Regions from separate parts of the Alteromonas sp. DY56-G5 genome, predicted to be linked through region 1. Evidence: predicted binding sites of a transcription regulator. Region 1 holds the regulator's gene; the other holds the start of a gene.

Region 1 (5,624 bases):
TTCAGCGAACTAACACGCTACCTAGGTCTTGGTGATTATGCTCAGTGGAGCGAAGCCGACAAGCAAGCGTTCTTATTGCGCGAGCTTGGCTCAAAACGCCCGCTATTCCCTGCTCAATGGGATGCGTCTGATGACGTGAAAGAAGTGCTTGATACCTGTAAGGTAATTGCGAAGCACAGCAAACACGGTTTTGGTATCTATATTATCTCTATGGCCAGTGAGCCATCGGACGTTATGGCCGTTCAGCTGCTACTTCAAGAAAGTGGTGTAGATTGGCCAATGCCAGTGGCGCCATTGTTCGAGACGCTAGACGATTTGAACAACTCGCCTGACGTAATGCGCAAACTTCTGTCTATCGACTGGTATCGCGGTTACGTTAAAGGTCGTCAATTCGTTATGATTGGTTATTCAGATTCAGCCAAAGACGCAGGTGCACTTGCTGCGGGCTGGGCTCAATACCAATCACAAGAAGCCTTGGTTGCGATTGCTGATGAGTTTGACGTAAGCCTGACGCTATTCCACGGCCGTGGCGGTACAATTGGTCGTGGTGGCTTGCCAGCACATGCTGCCATTTACTCTCAGCCTCCTGGCTCGCTAGACGGCGGCTTCCGCGTAACTGAGCAAGGCGAAACTATTCGCTATAAATTCGGTATGCCTAAGCTGGCTAAACGCAGCCTAGGTATTTACGCCAGCGCCATAATTGAAGCCATGTTATTCCCGCCTCCGGCACCAAAAGAAGAATGGCGAGAGCTTATAACTGCAATGGCAGCCCAAGGTCGCGATAACTACCGTGCAACCGTGCGTCACGATAAAGAGTTCGTACCTTACTTCCGTGTTGCAACGCCAGAGCAAGAGTTAGGCAAACTCCCACTAGGTAGTCGTCCAGCGAAGCGTAAGCCACAAGGTGGTATTGAGAGCCTACGTGCGATTCCATGGATATTTGCCTGGGCACAAACCCGTTTGGTACTGCCAAGCTGGTTAGGCGTTATGCGCGCTATCGATAGCGTGAAGACACCGGAAAATGAAAAAGTGGTTAACGAGATGTTCAGCGAATGGCCGTTCTATCGTTCACGTCTTTCAATGCTGGACATGGTGTTCCATAAAGCCGATCCGCGAATCAGCGAAGCTTATGATGAGCGCTTGGTACCCAAAGAGCTTAAACACTTTGGTGAAGCATTGCGTAGCGAGCTTAAAGAAAGCATCTCGTCGCTGTTGGCTATAACCGGTGACGGCGACATCATGAAGAACGACCCGCAGGGTAAAGAGTCTATGGAGATCCGTGCAGGATATCTTCAGCCCCTTCACTACCTGCAAATTGAGCTTCTGGATCGTATTCGTAAAGCCGGTGACGATGCACAAAACACTAGCCTAGAGCGTGCCATGATGGTTACCATCGCGGGTATTGCAATTGGTATGCGTAATACAGGCTAGAGCCCAATGAACGCGTAACGTTATAATGAAAAGCCTGCTCATTGAGCAGGCTTTTTTTGTAATGTCTTAAATGCAAAAAAGGCTGGGTACGTAAGAACGTATCCAGCCTTTTCTAGCAGATGCTAGTACATCCGCTTCAGGCGTTACTAGCCGTTTACGAAGTCTACGCCTAGCTTGATGTCGCCACGTAGGCCTTCAAGCATGTCGTTTTTCGCTTTTTCTTCAAATGCGCTTAGCTCGCCGTATGGCAAGATTTCTTCAACACCGTTTGCGCCTAGGCGAACTGGATGTGCAAAGAATGCTGCGTCGTCGCTGTCGTCAGTTTGTACATAAGTGTACTCAACAACGTTCTCACCTTGCATTGCTGCAACTAGAGATAGACAGAAGCGTGCCGCTGCTTGACCCATTGATAGGGTTGCAGAACCGCCGCCCGCTTTAGCTTCAACAACTTCAGTACCCGCGTTTTGGATACGAGTAGTTAGGCTAGCAACTTCTTCGTCTGTGAACTCTACGCCTTCAACTTGTGAAAGTAGAGGAAGGATAGTTGTACCAGAGTGACCACCGATTACCGGTACGTGCACAGAAGATACGTCTACACCTTTAAGTTCAGCAACAAACGTTTCAGCACGGATAACGTCTAGTGTCGTTACACCGAAAAGCTTATTCTTGTCGTAAACGCCTTTTGCTTTAAGCGTTTCAGCTGCAATAGCAACAGTAGTGTTAACTGGGTTAGTGATGATACCAACACACGCGTTCGGGCAGTTATCAGCTACACCTTCGATTAGGTTTTTAACAATGCCGGCGTTGATGTTGAATAGATCAGAGCGATCCATACCTGGCTTACGAGGCATACCCGCTGGAATTAGAACAACGTCTGCTCCAGTTAGTGCATCAGCTAGGTCATCTTTACCGTGACCGGTTACTTTTACCGCAGTGGGGATGTGGCTCAAATCAACGGCAACACCAGGAACAACTGGCGCTACGTCGTAAAGCGCTAAATCTGAACCTGCTGGCAATTGTGTTTTCAACAACAAAGACAGCGCCTGACCAATACCACCGGCAGCACCTAACACGGCTACTTTCATACCATTTCTCCTATGGGATTACTTCACGTATTTAAACGGAACGTCACACTAATGCAACGCGGGGGAAAACTCAATCACCGGATCGTCTTATTAACGTTATTTATGGCGATTTTATCTCGATATTCATTATCATGAATGATTATGCAAAGAAATTGCGCAAAGTCTACCTGTACGGCACAATATACGCATACTAAATATAATTCCTAACGATAACCCTCAAAAAAGAAAAGAGCGCTAATGGCAAACGCAAAACAAGAGCTACTCATCAAAGCTTTTAAAGAAATTCTTAAAGCAGAAAGTTACGGTTCACAGGGTGAAATTGTTGATGCATTAAAAGCACAAGGCTTCGACAATATCAGCCAGTCTAAAATCTCTAGAATGCTAAGCAAATTCGGCGCGGTACGCACGCGAAATGCCCGAGGTGACATGGTGTATTGCTTGCCTCCAGAGCTAGGTATGCCTACGGCTAAAAGCCCTCTTAAACAGCTAGTACTGGATATCGTTCACAACAACGTAATGGTAATCATTAGAACCAGCCCTGGTGCTGCACAGCTTATTGCTCGTCTACTTGATTCATTGAGTAAAAAAGATGGCGTATTAGGGACGATTGCGGGTGATGACACGATTTTTATTGCCCCTGCTGACGTGACAAGAATTGAAGAATTAAGACAACGCGTTGAAGATTTATTTGAAAACGTTTAGCCATGGCTCCAAAAGCTGACAATCAAAAAATAAGAAACCGCATACAAGATGCGGTTTCTGACTCGGTAATTAACTGAAGCTTTCCTAAGATAAAAGCTTAATTAGCGCATCTGCTGCGGGGCGTGACGATGGTGGATTCTGTCCCGTTACCAACAAGCCATCAGTACACACTTTTACGGCGAAATCGTCGGCACTTTCATATTTTCCACCCTTTTTGACTAGCTCATCTTCAACTAAGTAAGGCACTACGTCAGTGAGTTCCATTGCCGCTTCTTCGCTGTTTGAAAATCCAGTTACCTGTTTACCATCAACTAAGTACTTGCCATCTGGAGTTTTAACGTCCTTAAGCACGATTGGAGCGTGGCACACTGCACCAACAGGCTTATTCGCTGCAATTGTGTCTTCGATTAACTTAATCGAGTGCGCGTTGTCAGAAAGGTCCCACAAAGGGCCGTGACCGCCCGGGTAAAATACGGCGTCAAATTCTTCAGCACGCACATCTTCAAGCGGTATGGTCGACGCCATTGCACTTCGCGCCAGTTCATCTTTTGTATATCTTATTGCGTCGTCTGTCATCGCATCATCTGCAAGGCTATTTGGGTCGATAGGTACTTGGCCTCCCATTGGCGACGCAAGGGTAATCGTATAGTCTTGATCTTTAAATGCGTAATATGGCGCTGCGAACTCTTCTAACCACATGCCTGTTTTCTTACCCGTATCACCCATTATTTCATGAGACGTCATTACCATTAGCATACGTTTTGTCATAAGCCCTCCTTGCGAGCATTTAAAAAATTTTCTCGTCAGTTAATTCGTGTAGTGGAGGGACTTAGATCATAAGCAAAGGCTATGCGCGGTAAGTAACAGGTGTGTGAGATAAATCGCAGACATAAAAAAGTGCCACTTCCTGTTAAGGAGAGTGGCACCTAACACTACAACTTTTTTAAACTAAGTAATTAGAAGTCGTATTTAATACCGAACTGAACTTGCCATACTGATTGGTCAAGCACTTCTAGGTTTTTAATACGTGAATCACTGTTCAAGTCAAAATATTCATATTGACCATCTACGATATTTGCAGAAACTACAGCACGCTCATATTCATAGCGAGTACGCTCGATGCGGCCCCAATCGTCATTCAGTAGGTTACCGAAGTTTTCTATATCAAAGAAAACCGTCAACTTATGCTCAGGGTAAAGCGCTGGTAGTTCTTGTTGAATACGCACATCAATGATTGTTGACCAGCGAGAGTTGTCGCCATTACGTTCAGCAATTCCACCCTTGTACTGAGCTAGCTCTGAACTATTAATATAGTCGATGAACTCTTGCTGAGCTGCTAGGTCACCACCAAATGAAGTTGCTGCAAACAATGGATCATTGATGCCATCTGGAACGTAAAGCAGGTGTCCTGCATCATCGTTACGGCTTTCACGCGCACAACGACCACCACCAACATCTAGCACACATGCGTTGTTTTCATCGAATGTGTAGCTATAAGGCTGGCCAGAGCGACGCTCGGCAAAGATTGAAACAGTCGTTTCATAGCCGTCAATTAACTCTTTCTTCCAATTGAAGCGCATTTTCCAAAGGTGCTCGGTCTGGAAGTTAGACGTGCCAGCTTGTGGTTGTTGACGATCATAAGCAGCAAAGTCGGAGTAGTTAGATGTCGCAGTTGAAGATGTACCATAGCCGATATCTTCTACGTCAGCATAAGTATAACTTGTAAAGAAGTCGAATGAGCCATAAGAGGTATCCCAAGCTTTTGAAGCAGACAAGGCGTATAATATTGAATCACCTTCATCAATTGAGCTTGTTACGATAGCTTCTGGACCTTCGCTACAGTCATAAACACCACGACCATCAGGCGCTGTACTAACTGGGTTTTCGCAGCGTTGATCATACCAGTAAGTAGCATTTTCAAGCTTGTTGTAAAGCACATCAGCAGAGAACAACCAACCTTCTAGTTCTTCCATCTCTGGCTCGTGCGCAACACCTAAGCTTACTTTCCAAGTTGTAGGTATATCAAAGTCATCTGCCAGCGCGTTCACATCGCCATCTGGGTCAATGTTAGCAAGCTGGTCAAGAATGTTCTGTGGAATGTACTGGCCTGTAGCAGCATCTGGTGTAGTAGGAACTTGGTATGTCTGACCAGAACCAAAGTCTTGATAATTGTCAGAAATTACGCCGTCATTTGAGTAGCTGTTTGATACCCAAACGCTTGGCGCCCCACCAGAGAAGCGACCAATACCACCACGTACAGTTGTATAATCAGACGCATACCACTGGAATGACACACGAGGAAGAATTACATCCAGCCCATCAACATCATTGGTGTTTGAATAGCCGTAGCGGTCTACAAAGTTTTGGTTCTCGCGGATAGAGCCTTCAGCTTCATACCAGTCATAA
Region 2 (5,624 bases), on a different contig from region 1:
CTACGGTAGCTAGCAACAGTGCTAATACCCATTTTCGACATGATCTTGTACAAGCCTTTGTTGATACCCTTACGGTAGTTCAACGTGGCCTGCATAGGAGAAATATCTAGCTCGCCTTTTTCACAAAGCTGCTCAATAGTTTCATATGCTAGGAATGGGTAAACCGCAGTGGCACCTAAGCCAATCAACACCGCGAAATGGTGTGGATCGCGGGCACTTGCTGTCTCAACAACAACGTTAGCATCGCAGCGTAATGACTTTTCAACTAAGCGACGTTGTACCGCACCAACTGCCATCGCTGCAGGGATAACCAAGCGATTTTGTTTAATGTTTCTGTCAGACAGAATAACGAACGCAGCACGCTTGTTTTTAACCAGCATCTCGACTTCGTTACACACGCGCTCGATGGCTTTCTTCAAACCTTCTTGCGGCGCATATTGAAGCTCAACGACTTCTGAGTAGTAGTTGTCTGGGTTAAATTCGCGCAGTTGCTTAAGGTCGGTATACATTAGCACTGGCGAGTCAAACAATACGCGGTCAGCGTAACCTGAGGTTTCGCTAAATACGTTTTGCTCGCGGCCAATACAGGTTGCCAACGACATAACGTGGTTTTCACGTAGCGGGTCGATAGGCGGGTTAGTAACCTGTGCGAATTGCTGACGGAAATAGTCGTAAACCGTACGTTGGCGCGAGGACATAACCGCCATTGGCGTGTCATCACCCATTGAACCAACAGCTTCTTGACCGTCTTTCGCGAGTACTTTTACAACTTGTTGAATTTCTTCATAGCTGTAGGCGTGTAGCTTGTGGTACACCGCCATGGCATCGTCGTCAAACACGCGTTTACCAATTAATGACGCATCAAGCTTTTCAATTGGTGTAAGTCGACGAATATGCTTATCTAGCCACTCTTTATAAGGGTGACGTGCTTTTAAGTCTTCATCAATTTCAGTAGAGCGCCAGATTTTGCCTGTGTATGTGTCTACAGCAAGCATTTCACCTGGGCCTACACGGCCTTTTTCAATTACGTCAGCTTGCTCGTAATCCCAGATACCTACTTCTGAGGCTAGGGTAATGAAACCGTTCTTAGTAATAACGTAACGAGCAGGACGTAGACCATTTCTATCAAGGTTACAGGCAACGTGGCGACCGTTAGTCAAAACGATACCCGCTGGGCCGTCCCATGGTTCCATGTGCATAGAGTTAAACTCGTAAAATGCACGAAGATCATCGTCCATGGTCTTGTTGTTTTGATAGGCGGGTGGAACAAGTAACCGCATAGCACGGAATAAATCCATACCGCCGGCTAAGAATAGCTCCAGCATGTTATCCAGCGAGGATGAGTCTGATCCTTCAGTATTAACGAAAGGGGCTGCATCTTTAAGATCTGGAATAAGTGGCGTTGCGAATTTAGCAGCACGTGCCATGGCCCAGTCGCGGTTTCCTTTAATGGTGTTAATCTCACCGTTGTGCGCAAGGAAGCGGAAAGGCTGAGCAAGCGGCCAGCGTGGTAGTGTATTTGTTGAAAAGCGTTGGTGGAAAACGCAAATTGCGCTTTGCATACGCTCATCGGCAAGATCGTGATAAAAGGCAGGTAAGTCTTTTGGCATTACCAAGCCTTTGTAGATCGTTACCAAGCCTGACAAACAAGCTACGTAAAAATCGGGATCTTTCTCAAGACGTTTCTCAGCGCGGCGGCGGATCATATACAAACGACGCTCAAGGTCGCGTTTTCTCCAACCTGCTGGCGCGTTCACAAATACCTGTTCAATTTGTGGAACACCCGTTAGCGCTAATTCACCCAGTACTGAGTGGTCGACAGGCACTTCGCGCCAACCCACTACTGAAAGTGTTTCTTTTTCTAGTTCTTCATTAAGTACTTCACGCGCGGCTTGCGCAAGTACCGGGTCCTGACTTAAGAAAATCATGCCCACGCCGTATTTTTTGCTGAGTTTCCAGCCATTTTCTTCGGCGATTGCATGGAAGAACGCATCCGGTTTCTGTAGTAATAAACCACAGCCGTCACCGGTTTTCCCGTCGGCGGCGATACCGCCACGATGCTGCATACGGTCAAGACCGTGTATTGCAGTAGTTACCAATTCATGACTGGCTTCCCCATGAGTGTGAGCGATTAAGCCAAACCCACAGTTGTCCCGGGAATCATTGGGATTATATAAACTCATCTCTTAACTCCTTCAACCTTTTGACTGGGCAAGGTATGCGTTGCGTGTAGATGCGCCTAGGTTTGCGTATCACAACATTATTAGACGTCTTTTATGCCTGCGAGCGGTATTGCTCGCGGCGTGCGCCTTTCTTGTCGTTATTTTATTATTAGAGGATTCCAGTCGTTTCCGCATTTTTATGCATTATTGCGATGCGGGCCGTACAAAATACCCACATTAAAAACTAAAATCAAACGCTAAAAGTATAAGCTTTATAGTGAATTAGTATAAATATAATTAAATGTTTATTAATCAGTTGCTTACGTGTCGTCATTTATGTTTGTAACAAAAATGTTATCAGTATTGCAAAGTGAATAACTCACCCCTTATAAATGATATTACTTCTCATTTGCGTTTTATTAATGAATAAATATGCTTTGAAATTGATGTTTTATGTTGTCAGTAGCGGTTTGCGGTGTATTTTTATTAATTTGTAAAGCTATGGTTCCACTAATATAAGTAGTTTGCTATATTGGTTGAAAATTAACCACAGGTAAGGCTCGTGGTGCGCTGAAGGATGTTGATAGAGAGCCCTGTGTGGGAATTGAGTGTACGCTTATGTGAAAGGCGAAGAATAAAAATTCACTGTGGTGGCGTGCTGTTAAGACAATAAGGATTATTGTATGAATACACTACATGCTTCACCACTGCCTATATTTAGTATAGATGATCATATTCTAACTGGCGACAATATCACCTTCAGGCTTTCTCCTAATACATCTGGGCGTTTTCAATCTGGATCTCCCGATACTATTGTTATTCATTTTACCGCCGGTAGTAGCCTTTCATCTTCGGTGAATGTCTTGACCAATGCCGATAGCGGTGTGTCAGCTCATTTTGCCGTTGGACGCAATGGTGACATTGTTCAAATGCTTCCGACCGATAAAATAGCGTGGCACGCAGGAGAAAGTTATTACGAGGGGCGTAGTGGCTTGAATCAGTACTCTATCGGCATTGAATTAGACAATGCCGGCCAGCTTAAGGCTAGAGGAGACGGCACTTTTGAAAGTTGGTTTGGCGAAATTTTTGGCGAGAATGAAGTATTAGCTGCCCAGCACATTAACCAACAGTCTATGGGCTATTGGCACAAGTACACCGACGTACAAATTGTTAGGACGCTATCGCTGTGTAGCCACTATAACATCTCTACTATCGTCGGGCATGAAGAAATAGCGCCGTCACGAAAGGTCGATCCTGGCCCCGCTTTTCCCCTTCAAAGACTCAAAGCCGCTGTTTTGCAAAGTGATAGTGAAAGGTGGGCAACTGAGTCAAGTGATTCGAATTCACAGCGAGAGGCGCATGATCAAATTCAGCGGGATCTCGCTAGCCCTGTAAAGCGGGTGGCCAATGTAAGTGCCAATTCGCTGAATGTGAGAAAAGGGCCAGATGTTTCGTACCCAACTGTCGAGAACGGTTTGAATAAGGGCGAAGTGCTAAAAATACTGGAAAAGCGAGGGGAGTGGGCGAAAGTGTCTTACACGAAGGTAGGATGGGTGAATACCAAATACATTAATGAAATTACTGAAAAGTCGCCTTTCAAATCCTAATTCTGAGCAGGGCCACAGAGTTATGCTTTGACAAACCGCATTCCCGAAAAGAGGAAAGCCTGATAGGATAACCGCAAAATAAGCTTAAATTAGACGTACATGCATTCAGATTCACCAAACGATTCTTGGGCAATTCGCTTTGCCCAATTTGTTCAGCGTTTTGGCACTCTAAAGCTCAGCATATTGTTTGTTGTTCTTTCGCTTGTGTTTACGCTAGGGGGCTCATACGTAATTCGCGTGAGCATGGGAAGCCAGGTTCAGCCCGATGACTTCATCAGTGCTGTAGTACTGACCATGTTATCTGCGCCTTGGGTACTTTATTTCTTTAGTGAGTTAATCAAGCAATTAGAAAACTCACGTACCAACTTAAAGGAAGTGGTAAGCCAGTTGGAAAGTTTGCGTGAAGAAGATGTCTTTCTTAACCGCGAACTTCAAAGCAACATCAGACAGCTTAATCACGAGATAGAGCAGCGCAAGCAAGCACAAGAAGAGCGTGAGGCGCTGTTTAAAGACTTAGAAAAAGAAATTCAGGATAAATCAGAACAAGAAGCACAAGCACGCCGCTTATCAACCTTGTTACGTTCAATCATCGATGCCTCACCAGACTTAATATATTACCGAAATGAAGAAGGCAGGTTTGCTGGTTGTAACCGTATAGCGGAGCTTATGACGGGCAAAACCGAGCAAGAGCTGCTTGGCTTAACGCCAAAAGACGTATATGAGGAAGAGCTTGCCCGCCAAATTGTAGCGAGTGATCACGAAGTTCTAGAAACCAACGCCAGTATCACAGAAGAGCTGTGGCTTCGCTTTGCTGATGGACGTCGTCGTTACTTCGAAATGAAGCGTGTACCTTTCTTCGATAAAGACGGTAATCGCCTTGGCTTGTTGTCGTTCGGTCGAGACATGACTGAGCGTAAGCAAGCTGAAAATGCTGCTGCAAAAGCAAGTACCGACAAAACTCGCTTTATCGCAACCATAAGTCATGAGCTACGCACACCGCTAAACGGTATTGTGGGCTTAAGCCGTATGCTGCGTGATACGGAGTTGAGTGAAGAACAATTTAACTGGGTAAGTACGATATACGCCAGCGCTATAACATTAGGTAATATTTTTAACGATATTATCGACCTTGATAAGTTAGACAGAGATAAGCTTGAGCTGAGTCTAAAAACCATATCGTTGAAAGACTTTACCGAAGAACTTAGCAGCATTATTCGTTTACTTGCAGCCGACAAACAGCTAGAGCTTAAAACGACAATTAACGAGCCGCTTCCCCGTCTTGTTGAAATAGATGGTACGCGCCTTCGTCAGATATTATGGAACATCCTGTTTAACGCAGTGAAGTTCACACAAAAAGGTCACGTAAGTCTAACGGTTTCATCGACGAAACCTGATGGTGATAAGGCGTATGTAACATTTGTGATTGAAGACACGGGCGTAGGTATTCCTGAAAGCGAAATTGATAAGATTTTTGCCATGTACTATCAGGTTGATCACCCTGACCACCAATCGGCCACAGGTACCGGTATTGGATTGGCAATTTGTAAGCAAATGGTCGACTTGATGAAAGGTGAAATTCACGTTTCAAGTAAAGTGGGTAAAGGCACCCGTTTTGAAATTGTGTTGCCAGTTCAAATTTCTAATAGCCCGATGAAAGTCGCGCAGCTTCAAGTGACAGGGCTCAATATCTTGTTAGTAGAAGATATTGAATTGAACGTCATGGTCGCTAAAGCCTTGCTCGAGAAGCTTGGCCAGAAAGTCGATGTAGCAATGACCGGTCAAGAAGCCATAGACAAAGTCAGGGAAAACCAATACGACCTTATCTTGCTTGATATTCAATTGCCTGACATGACCG

What was found. The regulator ArgR, encoded in region 1, controls arginine synthesis, uptake and breakdown. The targets are predictions, from matches to a motif close to ANTGAATANNTATTCANT.
Region 2: the regulator ArgR is predicted to act here: its motif matches at 2,584-2,601, upstream of NO989_RS07640 (N-acetylmuramoyl-L-alanine amidase).

The regions. Positions count from the first base shown of each region.
Region 1 is NZ_JANHZQ010000014.1:59,446-65,069, reverse strand. It holds gene ppc (phosphoenolpyruvate carboxylase) at 1-1,431, shown strand, start outside; gene mdh (malate dehydrogenase) at 1,578-2,516, opposite strand; gene argR (transcriptional regulator ArgR) at 2,754-3,218, shown strand; gene NO989_RS09265 (type 1 glutamine amidotransferase domain-containing protein) at 3,303-3,986, opposite strand; gene NO989_RS09260 (TonB-dependent receptor) at 4,175-5,624, opposite strand, start outside.
Region 2 is NZ_JANHZQ010000011.1:32,067-37,690, reverse strand. It holds gene gltB (glutamate synthase large subunit) at 1-2,183, opposite strand, end outside; gene NO989_RS07640 (N-acetylmuramoyl-L-alanine amidase) at 2,846-3,769, shown strand; gene arcB (aerobic respiration two-component sensor histidine kinase ArcB) at 3,869-5,624, shown strand, end outside.